DNA from 3 places in the Weizmannia acidilactici genome. Region 3 is predicted to be linked to each of the others. Evidence: riboswitches for the same ligand, from Rfam matches in the RefSeq annotation. Region 3 holds a riboswitch; each other region holds the start of a gene.
What was found. Region 3 has a riboswitch for S-adenosylmethionine ahead of GBH70_RS10300 (LLM class flavin-dependent oxidoreductase). Riboswitches for the same ligand answer to the same signal wherever they lie in the genome.
Positions count from the first base shown of each region.

Region 1: another riboswitch for S-adenosylmethionine. It lies ahead of GBH70_RS13150 (assimilatory sulfite reductase (NADPH) flavoprotein subunit); the one in region 3 lies ahead of GBH70_RS10300 (LLM class flavin-dependent oxidoreductase).
Region 2: another riboswitch for S-adenosylmethionine. It lies ahead of GBH70_RS09455 (sulfite exporter TauE/SafE family protein); the one in region 3 lies ahead of GBH70_RS10300 (LLM class flavin-dependent oxidoreductase).

Region 1 is NZ_BKZR01000039.1:21,859-29,564, reverse strand. It holds gene GBH70_RS13170 (NAD(P)H-dependent flavin oxidoreductase) at 1-631, opposite strand, end outside; partial or broken gene GBH70_RS13165 (MerR family transcriptional regulator) at 750-1,441, opposite strand; gene GBH70_RS13160 (hypothetical protein) at 1,540-2,139, opposite strand; gene cysI (assimilatory sulfite reductase (NADPH) hemoprotein subunit) at 2,257-3,966, opposite strand; gene GBH70_RS13150 (assimilatory sulfite reductase (NADPH) flavoprotein subunit) at 3,984-5,795, opposite strand; SAM riboswitch class I at 5,995-6,095, opposite strand; gene GBH70_RS13145 (nuclear transport factor 2 family protein) at 6,220-6,585, opposite strand; partial or broken gene GBH70_RS13140 (GNAT family N-acetyltransferase) at 7,221-7,695, shown strand.
Region 2 is NZ_BKZR01000022.1:5,116-12,821, reverse strand. It holds gene dhaK (dihydroxyacetone kinase subunit DhaK) at 1-963, opposite strand, end outside; gene nfsA (oxygen-insensitive NADPH nitroreductase) at 1,198-1,944, shown strand; gene GBH70_RS09465 (amino acid permease) at 2,099-3,436, shown strand; gene GBH70_RS09460 (ribonuclease H-like YkuK family protein) at 3,504-4,022, shown strand; SAM riboswitch class I at 4,182-4,290, shown strand; gene GBH70_RS09455 (sulfite exporter TauE/SafE family protein) at 4,501-5,385, shown strand; gene GBH70_RS09450 (glycerate kinase) at 5,799-6,950, opposite strand; gene GBH70_RS09445 (ATP-dependent helicase) at 7,309-7,706, opposite strand, start outside.
Region 3 is NZ_BKZR01000025.1:20,571-28,276, reverse strand. It holds gene GBH70_RS10320 (LysR family transcriptional regulator) at 1-785, shown strand, start outside; gene asnB (asparagine synthase (glutamine-hydrolyzing)) at 816-2,663, opposite strand; gene GBH70_RS10310 (DUF1646 family protein) at 2,881-3,894, shown strand; gene GBH70_RS10305 (ATP-grasp domain-containing protein) at 4,049-4,996, opposite strand; gene GBH70_RS10300 (LLM class flavin-dependent oxidoreductase) at 5,026-6,051, opposite strand; SAM riboswitch class I at 6,123-6,228, opposite strand; partial or broken gene GBH70_RS10295 (LysR substrate-binding domain-containing protein) at 6,312-6,686, opposite strand; partial or broken gene GBH70_RS17205 (universal stress protein) at 6,708-6,816, shown strand; gene GBH70_RS10285 (ABC transporter ATP-binding protein) at 7,149-7,706, opposite strand, start outside.

The sequences.
Region 1 (7,706 bases), on a different contig from region 3:
TTACCGCATCTGCAACCTGAGGGACAAGCGCCATCGTGCCGATCATCGCATGTGCGAAATCACCCTCAAAACTGCCGCGGTGCCCGCCTGCTTCACTCCCTTGCGCAACGACAAGGTCCATTCCGGATTTTTCGTTTAAAATGGCTTCTTCTACTGTAGTGGCCGTACCAATCAAAATGGTTCCGCGCGCTTTTAATTTTTTAATAACAGATTCCGGCGGAATACCGAATGTAAAACTGCAAACTGGCACCTGATAACGGATGACGATCTCGACTTGTTCAAAAAAAACCGAAACATCCACAGCCGGTTTCATATGAACCTTTTCCATTCCAAGTTTTTCGCGAACTGGATCAAGCAATTCGTTTGCCCTTTGCAGTTCTCCATCCTTTACTTTCGGAATTTCCGGCACAAACAAATTTACCCCGAAAGGCTTATTCGTCCCCGCCTTTACCGCTTGAATCGCCGATTTCAAAGCATCCGCTGTCATATACCCGGCACCGATCATGCCGAGCGCACCCGCGTTGGACACAGCCGCAACCAGTTCTGGCGTCGTCACACCGCCTGCCATACCTGCTTGAATGATCGGAAATTGAACGGATAAAATTATTGACGCCTTTGTTTCATGCCACATGAAAACATCCCCTTTTTGAAATCACTATAATTTTAAGTTTATTCTTTTGATTAAGATCCTTCAATATACAAAAAAACTAAAAAAGCAGAAGCCGTCAGTAAGCTTCTGCCTTTTTCTTTCAGCTATTTCTTTCCGCAAATACCGCCATTGCCGCAGCCATAAATGCTGCCAGCCCTTCACCGAACTTGTCGATGTTTTTCGTAAACCGCTCATCATCCACATACATTTGGCCAAGCCCTTTAAAAGACTCCGGAGAATAATGGCCGAAATGGCGGTTTAAATATTCGTACCATTTGCGGATGGCGTCCTGCGCTTCCGTCGAGTCCGGCGCGGTATGGCGAATGCGGGCGAGTTCGCGGTAAATGCCGTTCATTTCATCCGCTAAATCCGATTTTTCATCAGCGGAAAGCTTTTTAAGATTAGCGTTTGCTTTATTCACCGCCTGATCTCCCCACTTTTCACGTGCTTCCTGCTCATACGGATTTCCTTTAAAACGGAACCCTTTAAATTTTTCTTCATTGGACATTTGGATTTCCCCTTTCTCCGATTGGATTTTTTTTCGATCAAGTTGATCATCTTGTTAAGCCGGTTCCGTTTTTCGATCAGCATGTTCCGCTGCAGTTGCAGCGCCTCCAGCCTGTTAAACGAAGGGCTATCGATGATTTCCTTGATCTTTTGCAAAGGGAAGCCCAATTCTTTGAAAAATAAAATTTGCTGCAGGGTTTCCAGATTTTCATCGGAATATTGCCAGTAGCCGGACGGTGAAATTTCCGCCGGCTTTAACAGCCCGATCGCGTCATAATGGCGCAACGTACTGACACTGACGCCGGCAAGATTTGCCGCTTATTTAATTCTCATCATTAATGCCCCTTTCGATCACCACTATAAAGGGTGACGCAGCGAGAGGGTCAAGACGATTTTTCGAGTTTTTCATTTAACGCAAATAAAACTTCGTAAATTTTTACAAAGGCATCCATCAAAGTCATCTCTTCATCGTAACCCGGCACATCATTCAGGCCAAAATTCACATCCCAGATGCCTTCATTTCCTTCAAACATCAATTCACCAGCTATTTCCCCCACAAGCAGTTCCGATAATGCCGATTGAATCGCCTCGCCGTATTTTTTCTGCATCTTCAGCCCGAGCATGCAATTGTAATGGCCGAACACATCATCCAGCTCGAGCGAAATGCCGTCTATCCCAATAATGTCAAACCAGTCAGATTCGACATAAAGATACTCTTTCCTATGCTTTTTTAAATAAACAACCGGCTCGTTTAAAAACTGCGGGGTTTCAACTGCGATCGTTTCATCTGTTTCTTTGTTGCACCGTTCTATGTAGGCATCGAAAAAACGGGCTGTGCTTTCTTTTTCAATAAACTTCACCTTCTGCATTATATCACCGAAAAAACCGGCATGGCGATCAATGTAGTCGAACTCTTGTTTACATAATATAATTATAGAATCCTTATGATTTGTGATATATTTTTTCAGGTTTGTCTTTAGCATGAGCCTTCATCCTTTATTATTCTTCTACCACTCAGTATGTCCCATTTTTATAAGAGTTGTAAAGCGAAAAAATGCGCCAAGGACATAAGCCTTCAGCGCAGTATTTGAAAATGCTTATCAGTTCAATGCTGTTGCTTTATGAAAATCGCGGCCGTCATGGATGGCTTCGACATAGCCGGCGCGGATGACGAAATCGCCGAAATGCTCGCCTTCCTGCCTTTCTTTCGCGTATTGCAGCAGGATCGGGCGGAGGGAAGCCAGGATTTCTTCTTCCCCAATGTTTTCCCTGTACAGGCATGCGAGCCGGTCTCCGGTGAAACTGCCGCCTAAATACAAATTGTATTTTCCCGGGGCTTTCCCGATAAAAGCAATCTCCGCTAGTGCCGGACGTGAGCAACCGTTCGGGCATCCGGACATCCGGATCACGATTTCTTCTTCGCGCAATCCTGCATCATCCAAGATTTCCTCAATTTTTCCGAGCAGTGTCGGCAAGTATCGTTCGGATTCCGCCATGGCCAGGCCACAAGTCGGGAATGCCACACAGGACATCGAATTTCTCCTGAGGGCGGAATAATGCTTGCCGTCCGTTAAATGGTATTTTTCTACCAGCTCATCTATTTTTCCTTTCATTTCATCTGTCACATTTGAAATGATGACATTCTGGTTCGGCGTAAGCCTGAATTCACCTTGATGGATTTTTGCAATTTCACGCAGTCCCGTCATCAGCGGATAACCGTCGAAATCTTTGATCCTTCCGCTTTGGACAAATAACGTAAGATGCCATTTCCCGTCGCCTTTAATCCAGCCGTAACGGTCTCCGTTATGGTCAAAATGGAACGGGCGAGCTTCGCCGAGATCCCAACCGAGCCTTTCATTCAACTCATTTTTGATCCAGTCGAGGCCCCGCGCATCAATGGTATATTTGAAGCGCGCATTTTTCCGGTTTGCGCGGTTGCCGTAATCGCGCTGGATGGATACAACTTTTTCCGCCACTTCAATGACCTGGTTCGGCGCGCAGAAACCGATGATACGCGCAAGCTGCGGATAAGTCTTCGGATCCCCGTGGGTCATCCCCATCCCGCCGCCGACTGCGACATTAAACCCTTCCAGCTTACCGTCATTTAAGATGGCAATAAACCCTAAATCCTGTGAAAAAATATCAACGTCATTGGAAGGCGGCACTGCAAAACCGATCTTAAATTTTCGAGGCAGGTACGTCGGGCCGTAAAGCGGTTCGGAATCGTTCTTTTCTTTGGTGTCGATGATTTTTTCATCTTCCAGCCAAATTTCATGATAAGCGGAAGTCCTCGGCAGCAAGTGGTCGCTCGTTTTTTTCGCCCACTCGTACACTTCTGCATGCACATCCGACTGGTATGGATTCGGATTGCACATCACATTGCGGTTGACATCCCCACAGGCGGCCAAAGTTGTCATCAGCGCCTCGTTCATTTCCCGGATCGCCTGTTTCAAATTCTTTTTTAATATGCCGTGCATTTGGAAAGTCTGCCGCGTAGTCATTCTCAACGTTCCATTCCCGTATTTATGGGCCAGTTCATCCATTACGAGCCACTGTTCCGGTGTCGCAACGCCGCCCGGGATGCGTACCCGCACCATAAACTGGTAAGCAGGCTCGAGTTTCTTTTTGCGCCGTTCATTGCGGACATCGCGGTCATCCTGCTGGTAGCTGCCGTGGAATTTCAGCAATTTATTGTCGTCATCCGAAATGGCGCCGGTTAAAGTGTCTTTAAGTCCCTCCGCAATTGTTCCCCTTAAAAATCGGCTGTTTTCTTTTATTGTTTCAAGCGGATCAAGTTTTTTACCAGACATTATTCTGCTCCTTTCTGTTAATAAACATCACGCTGGTAACGTTTTTGCTGGCGCATGTCTTTTAAATAACCTTCTGCTTCTTCCCTCGTCATATTTCCTTCTTTTTCAAGAATTTCGATCAAAGCTTCATGGACATCGCGAGCCATATGCTTCTCATCGCCGCAGACATAAACATAGGCACCGTCTTCCAGCCACGCATAAAAATCTTTGCTCTTTTCAAACATCCGGTGCTGGACATATACTTTTTCCTCCTGGTCGCGGGAAAAAGCAACGTCCATCCGCTCGAGCACACCGTTTTTCATCCAGTTTTGCCAATCGAGCTGATAAAGAAAGTCGGTCGAAAAATGCTGGTCGCCGAAAAACAGCCATGTTCTTCCGGTAATGCCTTCCGCTTCCCTTTCCTCCAAGAATGAACGGAACGGCGCGACACCGGTGCCCGGCCCGATCATGATAATTGGCGCATCCTGGTCAGCCGGGAGTTTGAAATTCGGATTCCGGTGGACGTAAACCGGCAGGCGGTCGCCCGGCTTAACCCGGCCGGCAATTTGCCCGGAGCAGACGCCCGAACGCAGCCTTCCGTTTGCCTCAAACCGGTCTAAGGCAATCACAAGATGCACTTCGTCCGGATTCGCTTTATAACTGCTTGCGATCGAATAAAGCCGCGGCGGCATTTTCCGGAGGATTTTCACAAAAACTTCCGGTTTCACTTTTTGCGGCGGGAAATCTTCCACCAAATCGACCAGATCACGGCCGTTAAGATAAGCTTTTGCCTCATCTTCCTTTTCGAGCAATGTCGCCAAAGCGCTGTTTTCGAAAAGCGTTCCCGCCTGCTGGAGCAGTGGTTTTGTTAATCTCGTAATTTCATAGTGGTAAAGCAAAGCTTCCCTTATCGGCAGGACATCGCCTTTTTTATTGATCGTGACCGGTTCCTCAGGGTTCCAGTTCAGCTTTTGGATCAGCCGGTCAACCAGTTCCGGTTCATTTTCCGGATAGATCCCTATGCTGTCCCCAGGTTCAAACGTGAAGTTTGATCCTTCAAGCGACAATTCAAGATGATGTGTCTCTTTATTCGAACCTTCCCAGTTTAAATTGATATTTTCAAGTACTTCCGCATGGAATGGATTGGATTTTGAAAAAGCGGTTTCCTGCGCTTTTGGAGCTGCCCCTGCAGTCTCTCCGCCTGCTGGATACAGGCTTTCGGACGCCTCCAGCACGCCTGTAACGCCTTCAAACCACTCCGCTGCCGATTCCTCATAATCGACATCGCAATCAACACGCGGATAAAACCGTTCTCCGCCCAACTCTTCCAATTTTTTGTCGATATCTTTTCCGGTTTTGCAGAAAAATTCATAAGACTGGTCCCCGAGTGCCAATACAGAAAACTTGACTCCATCCAGTTTCGGGGCTTTTCTGCTGTGGATCAATTCATAAAAAGATAAGGCGTTGTCCGGCGGATCCCCTTCTCCCTGAGTGCTTGTGATGATCAACAGGTGTTTGGCATTCTTTAAATCTCTCGGTTTTACAGCATCCAACGGTGAAAAAGATACTTTGAACTGTTTTTCTTTCAACTTAGCGGAAAATTCTTCGGCAAGGGACTGGGCATTTCCGGTCTCTGAACCGTAAAGAACCGTAACTTCTTTCGTAGCAAGCTGCACTGTTTTTTCCGCAACTGCAACGGAACCTGTATCATTCGCCGCTTGTTCAGCGAGCGGATAAGTTAAATAACCGCTCAACCACAATTTTTGCTGATCCGATAAGGTTTCCAGCAATCGGTTCAATTGTTCTGCCTGTTCTTTACTAAATGGGCTGTTTTGTACGCTTAATGGCAAGATTTCCACCTCACACAAACTTGTTTTATCGCAATGCCTTATATGTATGTTTGTGTTATCTATCGATTCTTAATCCAAATAGACAGGGATGTTTACTTGGATTTGCAGTAACAGCTACCTCCTTGTTTTTGTGCCTATCCCACTAAAAAACCCTTCTTACCGAAAGATAAGAAGAGTTGCGATCCACGCGATTCAACTATTCTTATCTTTCAGACAAATGTCTGCAGGAATTGGCACAGTGTTTTTCAACCTGTTGCCGAGGTTTCAAAGGGCCCTTCCCTCCACCTCTCTTGATAAGAAGTAATAAAAATTATTTAGAAATCATTGAAAACTATTATATAGTTAATTTGCCCAATAGTCAATTATTTTTCGAAAACATATTTGGAAATTGTCTTATAAATGTTGTGTTCCGCGGTTCGGATGGTCAGTTTGAATCACCCGTCTTCGTTCCTTGGTGGAAACGCATCTTCCACTTGCCTTCTGTATGCTTCCATATCGAGCTGCGCAGGGAATGCTGCCCGTTTTCTTTATTAAAAATATGGTAAGTCACAAGTACAATTTCTTCGGACAAGGGATGGATTTCAAAATCACTCAAAACCATTTCCACCTTTCCGATTCCCTCTTCCCCGATTTCCTCGTTTTTGTATAAAATTTTTCCGGAACTGCCGATCTCGAAAAAATTGTCGGCAAGCAATTTTTTTAGTTCTTCCCGTGATCCCCGGACTTCCGGCTGTAATAATTTTTCTTCTAGCTGCTCTAAGTGTTCTTTTAATGAAAGTTGATTAACCATGTTTATTCATCTCGCATTTTTTAATAATTGTACCAAATAATGTGCAAAAATACAGTTGGCATTTTTAATTTTGTTGAGAGTTCGGTAATATTTAATGGGAAGATGTTTATACCCCACGGGAACGGGCGCGGCCTTCCCGCCATCATTACCGGTGCCGGCCCAAAAGCCCCTTTTAAGCAGAAATGTTACTCAAATGGTCTTTATAAAGCTTCTAAGGACTGTTTCAGGAGTTTTATTTTGCTCGAACGGTCCTGACAAAGCTTCTTAAAACCATTTCTTCGGGAAAATTTTCCTCTAACGTGGCTGGCCCAAAAATCGGTAAACAGACTTAGGGGTCCTTTTTTATCGAAGAATGTTGATGATCGAGAAATTCACGCACTTTCCGCTTTTCACACGCATCGCTAGCCTCCTCGCTCGTACCTTAGCACGAGGGGGCTCTTCTTGCTCGCTTATCCCGCAGGAGTCTCGTAAATTTCGCGATCATCAACAGGTAAGATTCCATATGCTATATTTTTATTGGATGTGCAGTTATCGCGCTCCTGGGCACCATGCTGCCGATAAAGCCCCTGCCGCAAAGCGGTTGGGAAATGGAATATCAAAATAACTTAAAGCTATAAAAATAATGGGGTGGGAAAATGAATGTCATTCCAAAAAGCGATATGCCGGAAGCTGTTGTAAGTGCATTTTTTACCAAACATTGGGATGCTCGGAAATGGTGATTTCAAGCGGCATATATAAATGTGACAAACTGGATGGTTTTGCCGCAGTCAGCGAAGATAACAAGATGATTGGTTTAGTTACTTATATAATAAGAGAAAACGAATGCGAGATGATCTCACTGGACAGTATCGTGGAAGACAAAGGAGTCGGATCCGCCCTCCTGAAGGAAGTTGAAAAAGCGGAAAAAGAAAAATCATGTTCGCAAATCAAACTGATCACAACGAATGATAATTTGCATGCGCTGAAGTTTTACCAAAAAAAGGGTTACAGGTTGGCCAATTGTTTATAAATGCCGGTGAAGAGGCAAGAAAAAGAAAGCCGGGGATCCCGCTTATTGCAGACAACAGAATACCGATCCGGGATGAAATACTGTTGGTAAAAAAACTTTAGAAAGAGTGGGC
Region 2 (7,706 bases), on a different contig from region 3:
TTTTAAAAATGCAAGCCAACCCTCATCTTCCAACTTTAAAAGTGTGAGGGAAATTCCGGCCATATCAATTGATGTCATCAAATTGCCGACCTTTTTAAAATCAACGGCAAGTCCTTCCCGGTCGAGAAGCGCATGGACATCATTCGTAAAAATATATTGCTCCATCAGCGGGGTGGCGCCGAGCCCGTTGACGAGCACCGCATACCGGTCCCCTCGCTTCCAGTTGAACGCTTTTTTCAGCTGGGCAACAAGCTCCTCCGCAATTTCTTTCGACGTTTTGATTTTTTCGCGCCGGTAACCCGGTTCCCCGTGAATCCCGATGCCGTACTCCATTTCATCTTCTTCCAGCTGGAAGCCAGGTTTTCCGACTTCCGGAACGGTTGCCGGCGAAACCGCAACACCGATCGTTTTGATATTCGGCACTAACCGGTCAGCCAATGCTTTGATTTCTTCAAGCGTTTTGCCTTCCGCCGCGGCCGCACCCAAAATTTTATGGACAAGGACAGTGCCGGCAACGCCGCGCCTCCCTGCCGTGTACGTGCTGTCTTCAACGGCGATGTCATCGTCGACAATGACTTTCTCTACTTTGATGTCCTCCATGTCGGCCAATTCCTGCGCCATGTCAAAATTCATCACATCCCCAGTATAATTTTTCACAATCAAAAACACACCGGCGCCCTGGTCGGCTTTTTTGATCGCCTCTAAAATCTGATCCGGCGTCGGCGAGGTAAACACTTCACCGCAGACGGCCGCAGACAACATCCCTTCCCCGACAAAACCGGCATGGCTCGGTTCATGCCCGCTTCCGCCGCCGCTGACCAGCCCTACTTTTCCTTCATCCTGGAAAGTGCGGTAAATCACACCCGTCCCTTCAATCCGTTCCACTTTCCCTTCATTGGCATACACAAAGCCGTTGAGCATTTCGTCCACCACATTTTTCGGATCATTCAAGATTTTTTTCATGGCGCGTCCCTCCATATCGCTATGCACTGCGGGCAGGCTCCATTTCTACTTTGCCCGAAGCTGCATTTCTTGAAACCTTTTCTTTTATTATAACGCTTTCAAACCGAAAGAAAATTATTTTATTTTTGGCGCAGCATGACCATCCTATAAATGGACATAAGCACCTTTCATGCGGGAAGTTTTTTCCTGTGCTATAGTAAAATTTAAGCCCATTCTAGACAGGAGTGTTCGAATATGAATTCAGTCATTGAAACGATCCTCAACCACCGTTCAATCCGCCAATATGAAGACCGGCCGCTTTCGGATGATCAAATCCGCCTGATCGTCCAGAGCGCGCAGGCGGCGGCGACATCGCATTTTGTCCAAGCCTATACGATCCTCGGCATAAAAGATCCGGAGCGGAAGAAAAAACTTGCTGAATTGACCGGGAACCGGCATGTGGAAACATGCGGGCATCTTCTCATTTTCTGTGCTGATTTCCATAAACACGAGCTATCTGCCGAAATGGAAGGTGTAGATGTATCGGAGGCGCTACAAACAACGGAGAAGTTTATGGTCGGGCTCATCGACACCGCATTGGCCGCGCAAAATGCCGCGCTCGCTGCAGAATCAATGGGGCTTGGCATCTGCTATGTCGGGGGGTTACGCAACCGCTTGCCGGAAGTTTCGGAGCTGCTCCGTATCCCAAAATATGTTCTTCCGTTATTTGCGATGACAATCGGCTATCCGGCCAACCCATCCGGGAAAAAACCGCGCATGCCGGTTGAAAACATTTATTTTGAAGAAGAATACCCAAACGACGAAAATTTGCTGAAAAAACAGCTGCAGCAATATAACGAAACAATCTCGCAATATTACACCGAGCGTACAAACGGCAAACGGAGCGACACTTGGACAGGCCAAATGGCGCAGTTCTTCAAAGAACCGGCCCGCGCTTATATGAAAAATTATGTACAAAGCCAGGGGTTTGACAAAAAATAAGCATCGCACCTGCCACCTGCGCAAAGGGGAATGCGCAGGTTTTTTTACCATATGAAGAGTATATTAAAATTACTTTTTTTCTGTTAAAATAGAATACGATGCTTTAACACTTAAAAGCGTTCAATGAAAAAAGTGAAAAGTGAGATTGATAGATATGGAAAAAAATCAACAGCATTTGCAAAAAGGCCTGTCACCAAGGCATGTCCAATTTATCGCATTGGCCGGAATGATTGGGACAGGCATTTTTAAAGGAAGTTCGGATACAGTCAGCCTGGCAGGTCCGAGTGTCGCCCTCGCCTACTTCATCGGGGGTGTGCTTCTGTTTATCGTGATGTTGGCGCTGGGGGAAATGGCGCTTGTGTACCCGGGCCTGAACGTTCAAAACCTGATCCATAAAGCGTTCGGCAGCCGGATTTCCTTTATTATCGGCTGGCTTTACTGGATTAACTGGGTTATTGTCACGGTGGTTGAACTGATTGCGGCCGGCAGTTTTTTGAAATACTGGTTCCCGGGCGTGCCGCTTTGGCAGCTCAGTTTTATTTGCGCCGCGTTCATTATCGGGATCAATCTAATCGAAGTCAAATATTACGGCGAGTTTGAATTTTGGATTGCCGGCATTAAAATCATTACGCTGATCGCGTTTATTTTGCTCGGCGGGCTTATTTTATTCGGTTTATTCCCCGGGACATCTTCCACTTTGTCCAACTATACCGCGCACGGCGGTTTTTTCCCGCACGGCTTTGGCGGGACGTTCAGCGCCTTTCTTGTCGTCATGTTTTCCTACGGCGGGGCTGAACTGATCGGCGTGACCGTTTCGGAAACAAAAAACAGTGAAAAAGTGCTGCCGCAGGTGATTAAGCAAACCGTGGTGCGTGTGATGCTGTTTTACATTTTGCCGATTTTGATCATTTGCGGCATTATCCCGTGGAATCAGGTTTCATCCGCAGAAAGCCCATTTGTACAGGTTTTTAGCAGCACCGGCATTCCGGCTGCCGCACATGTTATGAATTTTGTGCTGCTGACTGCCGTTCTTTCTGCAGCCAATTCCGGCATCTATGCCACATCAAGGACATTGTTTAACATGGCGCAGTCCGGCGAAGCGCCGCGGGCTTTTCTAAAAATTTCCAAAAAAGGCATCCCGCACAGCGGTATTTTGTTGACCGCCCTGTTTATCCTGGCCGGCATTGTTTTGGCATATCTCACACCAGACCAAGTAATCAGCTATCTGATGGCGATCCCGGGCTTTACCGTGCTGCTTGTCTGGATGGCTATTTGCGGGGCGCAGCTAAAACTCCGGAAATCATATAAAAAGCGGCCGGCATTCCACGTAAAAGGATATCCGTTTGTAACTTGGATTGCGTTTTTGGCATTGGCGGGGATTTTTCTGGCATTTTTATTGGGCGGAAGCAGTAAAATCGGAACAACCGTATGCCTGATCATTTTAGCCGTGCTGATTGCCTTGTCTCTCCGGGTAAAAGAAACGGCTGAATAAAGCTTTTTGCTGCAACATCACAAAAGCCTTTCATATAATAAAGGAAAAGGCCATGGGTGGTGCAGAGATGAAGTTGTCGTTTCAAAACCTCCAGGAAAAAAATATGTCATTCGAAGAAGTATTTTTCCATATTGCCGCTTTTATGAAACTCGACCCGAAAGGCAATTACCGCCTAATGGTCGGGACGGATTCACAAGTGCACAGAACGTACACATTATTCATTACCGGCATTGTCATTCAGCAGGAACGGCACGGTGTATGGGCCTGCATCCGGAAAACGGTTGTACCGAGAAGAATGGACCATTTGCACGAACGGATTTCGCTGGAATTATCTTTAACCGAGGAAATTGTCGCTCTGTTTACGGAAGAAAAAAAGAACGAACTGATCGATATTATTCTGCCTTATTTGTACGAAGGCGCCTCTTTTACAATGGAAGGCCATATCGATATCGGCGCAGGCAGGCGGAACAAAACGAGCAATTTCGTAAATGAAATGGTCGCGCGCATGGAATCCATGGGCGTGGAGCCGAAAATCAAGCCGGATGCATTTGTGGCCTCGTGCTATGCGAACCGGTATACAAAATAAACTTTCCCCATAAGATAGATTGCAATCTTATGGGGCTTTTTTCTGTTCTTATATAGGGGAAAAGTAAGCAAACTTCACCTTTCATATAAATCCGATAAAAAAACTTACAATAATTCCATTGACTTTTACCAACTTTCTGATAAAATTGACATAACAACAGACTTATCAAGAGTGACGGAGGGACCTGGCCCAATGAAGTCCGACAACCTGCCAGCACACGGTAAGGTGCCAAGTCCAGCAAAATGGGGACCATTTTGGAAGATAAGCGAAATACATAAAACGCTGTCTTTCCGTAATGGCGGAAAGATTTTTTTGTAAATTGGCGTACAAATTTTCTTTCTTCCAATTTCCGCCCCTCCTATGCGCAATACTTCACTTGATCGAAAGGGGCTGATTTTATCGAAAGGCTGACGCTGGAAATTATTAAACAGGCAGAATTACCAAATATTATACGGTCAAGAAAGCGGGGAAATTGACAATGCAAAAGTTAATTGTTTTAGCACTTGTAGGTCTTGCCGCACAGCTGGTGGACGGATCCCTCGGGATGGGTTATGGGGTCACTTCGACATCACTGCTGCTGGCATTCGGGATTGCGCCGGCTGTTGCGTCGGCTTCCGTACATTTGGCGGAGGTTTTTACAACGGCGGCATCCGGCGTCTCCCATATGAAGTTTGGAAATGTCGATAAAGGTATTATATGGAAATTGGTTGTTCCGGGGGCTGTTGGTGCTTTTCTTGGGGCGACTGTACTCAGCCATCTTCCGGCAAGTACGTTAAAACCTTATATCTCCATTTTCCTTATTGCACTGGGCATCTATATTCTCGTCCGGTTTTTAATCAATGCGCACGGAACTCTGAAAATCAGAAAGAAATCGCGATCCAATGCATTTTTTATTCCGCTTGGTTTTGTTGCAGGGTTTTTCGATGCAACCGGAGGCGGCGGATGGGGGCCGATTGCAACGCCGGCATTGCTGTCAAGGAATGACATTGAACCCCGGAAAGTTATCGGTTCGGTGGATACAAGTGAATTTGCCGTTTCTCTTGCTTCCAGCATCGGCTTTCTTTTATCCCTCGGTGCCATGCAGATCAACTGGCTCTGGACGATTGCCCTGATGTTGGGTGGGCTGATCGCAGCGCCGATCGCAGCTTATCTTGTCAAAATCATGCCGGCTCATTTGCTTGCCGTGATTGTAAGCGGCATGATTGTGTTCAGTAATGTCCAAACTTTGTTGAAACTGGCCAATGCGGACAGCAGCTGGTACACCATCATCTATACGGCAATTGTTGTGATTTGGGGAATCCTGATTTTCTATACAGCAAGAAAACATAAACGGGCCGTGCCTGGTGTAGAAGTTGCAGAATAGAGCGGATAGAATCGGACAGGTTGCAAAAATTTGTCCGATTTTTCTTATTTTCAATTCAAAAAGAATTCCCCACAATAAAGAAACTTAATTTGATGGAGAGGATTGTACGATCGAAAAGGTACCGATTAAAGCACTTGAAAAAATGGCAAACCATGACTTGAGGAAGCGGGGGACAGGCCGCACGCTTGATTTCCACTAAAAATAAACCACCGGAGATGGAGGAAGCCGTTGCCGCATTTAAAAAATCGATGGGATACGATCCTGCCCGAAAGATATCCCACAAAAAGTAAAATGTGCTTTACGGTCCCCATTTTGATCCTTTGCCATCATCAGCATAATATCCTGATGGCTTTTTTAGTTCAAAAACGGCATTGCTTCTTTTCGGAACGGCTGCAAGTCGAAGCAGGCATGGACTATTTTTCTGCACGTTTTGCCAAACAAAACGCCCGGTACGCCGTTTCTCCGGCGTTCGTAATCAGTTTTTCAGCATTTGCAATTGCTTCGTTCAATGCTACCGGTTTTGGCACAGCATCAATGACCAGATCTATACCGTGTTCGTAAACCGCCTGCAGATCATCGTCGGCGCTGCCTGCAACAGCAATGACCGGTATACCGTATTTTTTGGCAAGCTGCGCGACTCCGATTGGCGCTTTTCCGTTCACCGACTGGTTATCTATTTTTCCCTCTCCCGTTATGACAAGATCAGCATCTTTTACATGCTGTTCCAGATTCACCAATTCAAGCACTTTTGCAATGCCGCGTTCCAGTTTCGCCCCGCAAAAAGCGAGCAAGCCGGCACCGAGACCGCCCGCCGCGCCGGCCCCCTTTGCATCGGCAACGTCCATGCCCAGCTGTTCTTTTATTTTTTCGGCATAGCGGAAAAGAATACCGTCCAACATTGGCAAATCTTCTGCCTTCGCACCTTTTTGCGGCCCGTAAATAAAAGAAGCGCCATTTTTGCCGCAAAGCGGATTGGTGACATCCGTGAGCCCGATGATTTCAACATCCGCAAAACGCGGATCCAAATGAGAAACATCAATTGTCTCGATTTCGTTAACTCCTTCAGCTCCGAGCCGGATTTCGCGGCCTTTCTTGTCTTTGAATGATACGCCGAGCGCCTCCGCCATACCGGCCCCGCCGTCATTGGTCGCACTGCCGCCGAGCCCCACATAAATTGTCTTTGCGCCACGGCCGAGCGCCGACCGGATCAATTCTCCTGTTCCGTAAGTGGTCGTTTTAAATGGATTCATCGTTGTTTTGTCGACATACTGTAATCCGGAAGCTTCCGCCATTTCGATAATCGCGGTATTGCCATAGAGCATCCCATATTTTGCTTTTACCTTGTTTCCAAGCGGCCCGGTTACTTTTTCGTATACGTATTTCCCTTTGCAGGCGGACACCAGGCTGTCAACGGTCCCCTCCCCGCCATCGGCAATGGGAATTTTGACAATCTCAACATTCACGGCCACTCTTCTAATCCCTTTTTCGATAAAATTTTCCACTTCCATAGAGGATGCGCTGCCTTTAAAGGAGTCCGCAGCAATCACAATTTTTGATTTGGACACGGGTTTCACCTCTTGCACTGTTAACTGATTTTTATTATATCATGCCGGCCTGTAGAAATTGACGCAATAGAGGGGCTGATTTCGCGGTACCGATCGATCATACTCCCATATGGATGTAAAACCCCGTCCACGGGTATATTTCTCTTTTTCGCTGATATATCGCCGATTTCCGCTGATTTCTATTCCAAAATGAAGCAAATACCAATACCCCATCATGAATAGAAAAAAGGCCGTCCCTTTTAGGAACAACCTTTAAATTAATTACAAATTCATCTTATTCAGCAAATCCCGCAGTACCTTCAGTTCCGCCGTATTCAGCGTAATTCCCTTTCCCACTTTTTCGCGTCCCGGCGCCTAGTTAAAGTTTATCAACCTCCTCCAACAGCCCCATCTTCAAACATGTCACCGCGGATAGCTTTACGACTCTTTTTTCAAACCGGATTTCCAAAGTATCGCCATCCACGCTGAGTATTTCGCCGTGGCCGAAGACGCGGTGCTTAACTTTTTTGCCAACCGTAAACGCCGATACATCTTTGATCGCATTCGGATTGTAAGGAATTTCGGCCGTGTCTTTGCCGAGCCCGACCATTTTTACCTTGCGCTCCACGCTGCCGGTTCTCGTCGTTTTTTTCCGGCCGCTCACAATCTTTTTTATCGCCGACACGAAGCGCGAATCCATCATCTGATTCCCGTTTCGCTTTTCATAACTGACCATTTCCAGTGATTTTTTCGCGCGCGTCATGGCAACATAAAAAA
Region 3 (7,706 bases):
GCAAAATGATTAAAAGCATTGAAGATGAACTCGGGGTCCAGCTGTTTGACCGCTCAGGGAAAAAAGTCGTTTTGACCGATACCGGACGAGCTGTTTTTTATCAGGCGCAAAAAACATTAAAAGCTTTCCGGCAGCTGACGGAAGAAATCAATGATGTCGCCAACCTGAAAAAAGGCACGATCCGGATCGGGCTCCCGCCGATGATCGGATCGCGCTATTTTCCCCGGGTGATTGATGAGTTCCACCATACATACCCGAACATCAAAATCCAGCTTGTGGAGGATGTCACAAGAAAAGTAATCCATGATGTCGAGAACGGTACATTGGATCTTGGCGCCGTCGTCATGCCGGTCAATCATGAATTGCTCAGCTATTTTTCTTTTGTCCATGACCAGCTTGTTCTTCTTGTGCACCCGTCCCATCCGCTTGCGGACCAGAACCGTGTAGGGCTTGCGCAGTTAAAAGATGAGGAGTTCATTTTTTTCCATAAAGATTTTGCCCTGCATGACCAGATTATCCAGGAATGCCTGAAACTCGGGTTTATGCCGAAAATCATTTACGAAAGCACCCAGTGGGACCTGATCTGTGAACTCGTTGCATCCAACCTTGGGATTGCCCTGCTGCCGAATACAATCTGCCATGCATTCAACCCGGAACGCGTAAAAATCATCAGCTTGGTCGACCCGGTCATTCCATGGAATTTGGCGATCATTTGGCCGAAGCACCAATACCTTTCTTTTGCTGTAAAAGAATGGATCCGGTTTACAAAAACTTTATTCGGCTGATGATGCAGAAAAACCGGCTGACAGGGCCGGTTATGGTTTGATATCAATCCTGTATGCCTCAAACCAGTAATGGATCTGGGCAAGATACGCAAGCAGCTGTGGGCCGGTCATGAGCTGGCCGAACCACGGCGTCTGGAACGCTTCCCCGTTTGTGTTCACCAATTCCATTAATTGATCGCGGAGCAGAAACTCATACAAAATGGAATCCTTCTTCTCCAAAATTTCACTGAGCCATTGTTTTACCGCCGCCGTGTAAGCCGGGTGGTGCGTTTTCGGGTACGGGCTTTTTTTCCGGTATAAAATTTCTTCCGGCAAAATGCCCTCCAACGCTTTCCGCAAAATGCCTTTTTCCCTGCCGCCGTACATTTTCATGTCCCAAGGAATATTCCATACATATTCGACAATCCGGTGGTCGGCAAACGGCACGCGCACCTCAAGGCTTGCCCCCATGCTCATCCGGTCTTTCCGGTCAAGGAGCGTCGTCATAAACCAAAGCATATTGATGTAAAACAGCTTCCGGCGCTTTGCCTCCAGCGGCGTTTCCCCGTTCAGGAGCGGGGTTTCCGCAACAGATGCTTCGTATTTTGACATCACATAATCTTTCAATTGCAATTTTTCCTGCCAGCCTTCTTTTAACAGGCTGACGCGCTCATCCAAAGACCGCATCCACGGGAAGCCTTCACGGTTCAAATCATCTTCACGCCGGAACCACGGGTAGCCGCCGAAAATCTCATCCGCGCACTCACCGGAAAGGCTGACGGTAAAATCTTTTTTGATTTCGCGGCAGAACCAGAGAAGCGAGGAGTCCACATCCGCCATCCCCGGCACATCGCGGACAATGACGGCTTCTTTTAAGTACTCGGCAAGGTCTTCCTGCCTGATCACGCAATTGTGGTGAACCGTATCAAACGCTTCCGACATTTTCCGGATCCACAGCCCGTCGGCATTCGGCTGGAAATCGCTCACCTTAAAATAGCGCTCATTTTCTTCATAATCGATGGAAAAAGTGTGCAGCCTGCCCTTTCCCTCTTGTTTAAAATGATTGGCACTAATAGCGGTAATGGCGCTCGAATCGACGCCGCCCGACAGGAACGTGCAAACGGGGACATCTGAAACCAGTTGCCTGACAACAGCATCCTGAATAAGCGCGCGGATGTTTTCAGCCGTTTCTTCCACCGTATCCGTATGCGGCGCGCTTTTCACATTCCAATAACGCCAAACTTTCAACCCGTCCCTGGAGAAAGTAAGCGCATGGGCCGGGCGCAGTTCTTCCATGCCGCGGAAAACACCCGTCCCCGGCGTCCGGGATGGCCCGAGCCCCCAAACTTCAGCGAGCCCTGCGTAGTCAACTTCTGCTTTGACGTTCGGATGTGCGAGCATCGCTTTTAATTCCGAGCCAAACAAAAAGCCGCTTTCATGTTCTTTATAAAAGAACGGCTTTACTCCGAGGCGGTCGCGCGCGGCAAATAATTGTTCTTTGTTCCTGTCCCAGACTGTAAAGGCAAAAATCCCGTTCAGGCGTTCAACACATGCTTCTCCCCATTCGATATAAGCAGTCAAAAGTACTTCCGTATCAGAATGCCCCCGGTAGGTGTAACCTTTTTTCAAAAGCTCCGCACGCAAATCTTCCGTATTATACAATTCGCCGTTATAACAAATCGTATACGTGTTTCCGCCCTTTTGGCGCGTCATCGGCTGGACGCCGCATAAAGGATCAACGACGACAAGCCGCTTATGGCCGAATGCCGCATGCGGTGAAAGCCATATATTGGTGTCATCCGGACCCCGTTTGCTTAATGTTTCCGTCATTTTTTTTACCGTTTCGATTTCACTCCGCAAATCTTTTTGAAAATCGACCCATCCGGTTATTCCGCACATTCCGGCTCACCCTTCCTGAATTTCTCCGGTTTTGCGGCATTGATGCTTATAAGCCGCTATACCGTGCAATTTTTTCTTTTCGGCTGTATTAGTATATAGGCAAATACCCCGGAATGTGAGTTGTCCTATGATGGAACATGGAATGGGGGCAAAATCGTGCCCAAATTTTTTATGGTACAATTAACATATGTTTTGGGTTATAGAAAGGGATGAGCTGATGATTGCCGCATTAATCGTCATATTGGTGCTCGTATTGTTTTTGCCTTTTTTCGCGCCGCTTGTCGAGCGCAATTTGGAAGTTTTTTTATTTATTATGGGATGGGTCGCGGCCATTGCCGGCGGTGTGCTGGACAAGCCGCTGATCATAAAAGCTTTGGAGGATCCCGTTAAAATTACAATTGCGGTGTTCATTGCCGGCTTATTGTTCCGCTGGCTGGAAAAGCCACTTGAAAAAATCATTTCCGCCATTAACCGTGTAATGCCGTTTCCGCTTTTGGCTGCACTGATTGTGATCATTTTAGGCCTGCTTTCAAGTGTGGTGACCGCCATTATTTCTGCTTTGATTTTAGTGGTCATCGTCAGCGTCCTGCGGCTCGACCGGAAATCGGAAACACAGCTGGTGGTGTATTCCTGCTTTTCCATCGGGCTCGGCGCCGCGCTTACCCCGATTGGCGAGCCACTTTCGACCCTTGCGATCAGCAAGTTAAACGAGGACTTTTTTTATCTAATCCGCCTGATCGGGCCGGAAGTGATTTCAGCTATTTTAATTTTCGGCATCTTGGCTGCGGTGGTGATTAAACCGGAAAGCTCGGAATTGGGGCTTCAAAGTGCGCACAACCGTGAATCGTATGTGGATATCGTTTTGCGGACGGTGAAAATTTACTTGTTTGTCATGGGGCTGACGCTGCTCGGGGCGGGGTTTGAACCGCTCATCAACCGTTTCCTGCTTGATTCAAGCCCGTTTATTTTGTACTGGATCAATATGATTTCGGCTGTGCTCGACAATGCAACATTGGCAGCTGCCGAGATCAGTTCGAAAATGGCGAATAGAACCGTCCAGGCCATTTTACTCGGACTGCTGATCAGCGGCGGGATGCTCGTGCCGGGCAATATCCCGAATATCATCTCCGCCGGAAAACTGCGGATCACAAGCCGGGAATGGGCCAGATTCGGGCTCCCGATCGGCCTTGTTGCCATGGCGGTTTATTTTGTAGTGATTTTGTTGGTGTAAGGTATGAAGGACAATTTATGGGACGGCATCGTTAGTTTTGTCCTTCAACCGACTAAGGAAAAACAATACACCAATTTTAAAACTACATTGAATCCTTTATAGACACAAAGGGTTCCCCAAAAGCCATGTGCCCAGTTTTCGGGGGACCTTTCTTTTAGTTTTGCACATAAACATTTTCCAGTTCCGCCCGCAAAAACTTGGCCAATTCAAGCATGCCGTATTTTCCCGCAGCCGCTTCGGCATCGGAATTATAATTTGTATTCGTATTGATGTCGTACGTAAAAATTTCGCCGTCCGCATTGCGGATAAACTCAATGCCCGCAACCTTGATCCCGTTGCCGCGCAGTAGTTCTTCGTATTTTTGAATAATCGGCTCGTTAAAATCGTCAATAATTTGGAACTTCGGTTTTTGTTCCGTTTCCTCGCCGGCAGGGCAGAACAGGCCGCCGATTTGGCAGGCATCGGCAGGGCAGAGTTCAAAACCTCCCGACGTATCCACCCGGACCGCGTACACAAATTTTCCGCCGATGAATTCGCAGCGGGTAATGTAATGCTCCGGTGATTCAATGTATTCCTGCACAAGTGTCACGCCGTCCCGCGGTTCTTCAAACACATCACTTTCAACATACTCCTTGAGCGCATCAACCGAATGAAAAAGCTGGACGCCGAGTCCTTTGCCCGCGCGGTTATGTTTCGTGATAAAAGCAGAGGCCCCAAGTTTTTCTGCGGCTTTGATCATTTGTTTCTTTCCGACCGCGGCAATCGTTTTCGGCGTGCGGATCCCGTATTTCTCCAGTTCCATATACTGGTTCACTTTGCTCACTTCAAGCCGGAGCGCGCTGCTACCGTTGATGACCCGGCGCCCGTGTCGCTCGAGCCAAGCCAAAACGGCCGATGTCAGTTCAGGGGCATAGGTATGTTCCCTCGTGTGTGAGGAAGCGCTCATCCGGCTGAAAAAAATCCCTTCCGGCGGCTCCGAAGTCAGATCCACCGTCCCTTCATCCAAGAACCAAAGCTCATAAGGCAGGCCCAATTCTTCGAACCTCTTTACCAAATGGTCCGTCCATTCCTGATTTTCATGCAAAACATAAATCTTAGCCACGCAGTTTCCTCCTATTTTCCAGTTTTTGTTTATTCCAATAACGGCATGACTTGTTTTGAAAAACGTTCCATCTCTTCCAGTTGCGGGGAAAACTGCAACAACAGCAAATCAACACCGGCATCTTCAAATTCCTTGATGCGGGAAGCAATCTGCTCGGGCGTGCCAATTAAATTCGGCCGCAACCCGCGGTTGGAGACGGAATAATCATACAATTTTACTTGCTGCTCAAGTTGCGATTTGCTGACAAAATCTTTGTAGCCGGCATACCCGCTCGTTTCCTTTACATCCGTAATCCGGGCCAGTTCCGCCTGCGCTTCTTCTTCCGTATCGCGGCAAATCACATAAGCCGCCATGCCGAACGATTCAAACGGTTTTTTGCCTGCCGCTTCACGTCGCTTTTTCATGTCCGCAATTTTGGCGCGCAGTTCTTCCACCGTGCCGCCGTGCATCACGTAAGCATCACAACCGTTCACAATTGCCTGCTTGCCACGCTCGCTTTCCCCACCCGCATAAAGACGCGGATACGGCTTTTGCACCGGTTTTGGCGCAAGATGCGCATTTTCAATTTTGTAAAAACGGCCGTCATACGAAAACGTCTCTTCTGTCCACATTCCTTTCAGCACATCCACAAATTCTTCCGTCATGTCATAGCGCTCATCATGGGCGGTGAAAATGCCGCCGTACTGCTTCGCTTCGCCTTCCCACCATGCTGAAACAACATTTAAGGTAAAGCGGCCGTTGCTGATGCGGTCAATGTTTGCCGCCATTTTTGCGGTAACGGCCGGATTGTGGAAACCGGGGCGGACTGCTGCCATAATTTCGATTTTTTCCGTAACAGCTGCGAGTGCAGCAGCCGTCGACCATGCTTCGAGCGAATCGCTTTCAGGTCCCTTTATGTCATTTAAGTAGAGTTCTGCGATTAAAGTCGTGTCATATCCCCATTTTTCAGCAGACTGGGTCACTGTTTTCGCGTAATCAAACGTCGGCAGCATGTTTTCATCCTCAACATTCCGCAGCCATCCGCCAAAAATCGGCAGCCAAAAGCCGTATTTCATCTGTTGTTCCTCTCCTTTGTGTATGTATGAAAAAAAACTTCCCCGATAAGAAGAAGTTTTCAATCAAACGCCTCTTATCTTTCAGGAATCAATCCTGCTGGAATTAGCACCTTTCAGATAGACATCTGCGGTTGCCGGGCTTCATTGGGCCATTCCCTCCGCCACTCTTGATAAGAATTTTCAATTGTCATATTAATCATACTACAAAACTTTGAATTTGTCATCCTACACCGCTTTATGATCCGTCAGCTTAAAACGATTTACAGATTTTTAATGATAAAGTTCTTAAAAGATGTAACTGCCGGGGACATATAGCCTTCCGCTTTCCACACCATGTAAATTCTGCGGGAGCATTGGAGATTTCGTACCCGTATGACTGAGATTTTACTTTCATTCACATCGGGGATAAACGGAATAAGCGCTACACCTAAACCAGCTCCAACAAGATCTGCGACAGTTCGTTCCTCCAATCCTTCAAAGGCCACCTTTGGTTCGAAACCCGCCTCAACGCATAGTTTATCAATGACCTCTCGAAGTGCAGTGTCATCCTTAAAAAGAATAAACGGTTCGTCTGCCACCTCTATTAAATCTATTTCCTCGATCCCGGCCAGACGGTGGTTTGCCGGTACGATTAAATATAATTCTTCCTATAATGCGACCTGATCATCCATGGGAAGCAGGGGATGAAGCGGCATTAAGGAATTCCTTGGCAGCGTCAGCCATTACGTTGTCCAACATTCAGACATTCCTGTATTGATGATTAAATCATCAGATTCTGATTTTAAAGAAAGACAGCCCGGCGATGCATGTTCGTTTATGCTGTTTTTCAGACTAAAAGGGGCTGTCCCAAAGCACTGAAAAGTAGTTTGATAATGATCGCAAAATTCACGAGACTCCTGCGGGAAAAGCGAGCAAGAAGAGACCCAGTGCGCTTGAGGGACGAGCGAGGAGGCTCACGACGCGTGAGGAAAGCGAGTGAATTTCGCGATCATCAACAATCTCTGATAATTTTTACATTGCATGAAAAAGGGATGTCCCTAAGTCAGTTAACCAACTTTTGGGACAGCCCCGTTTTCATTATATCCTGAAGTAACTTTTTAACCAATCTGCCTTCCTGCCGCAAACTGGCTGTAATAAAGATCAGCGTAAAAGCCGCCTTTTTCAAGCAGGGACTGGTGGGTACCCTGTTCGATCACATCGCCGTGGTTCATCACAAGTATCAAATCGGCATCGCGGATCGTCGACAGCCTGTGGGCGATAACAAAACTCGTGCGCCCTTTCATCAGGTGGGCCATCGCCTTTTGGATTGCGGCTTCCGTTCTCGTATCAACGCTGCTTGTTGCTTCATCCAAAACCAAAATTGCAGGGTCGGCGAGAATCGCGCGGGCAATAGTCAAAAGCTGCTTCTGCCCTTGGGAAATATTTGTTGCTTCTTCATTGAGCACCGTATCATAGCCGTCCGGCAGCACGCGGATAAAATGGTCGGCATGCGCCGCTTTTGCTGCCCGGATGATTTCCTCTTCCGTAGCATTTTCACGGCCGTAAGCGATATTGTCGCGGATCGTGCCGTTAAACAGCCACGTATCCTGAAGCACCATCCCGAATGTCGTCCGCAAATTATCCCGCTTAAGATCGCGGATATCGATCCCATCAAT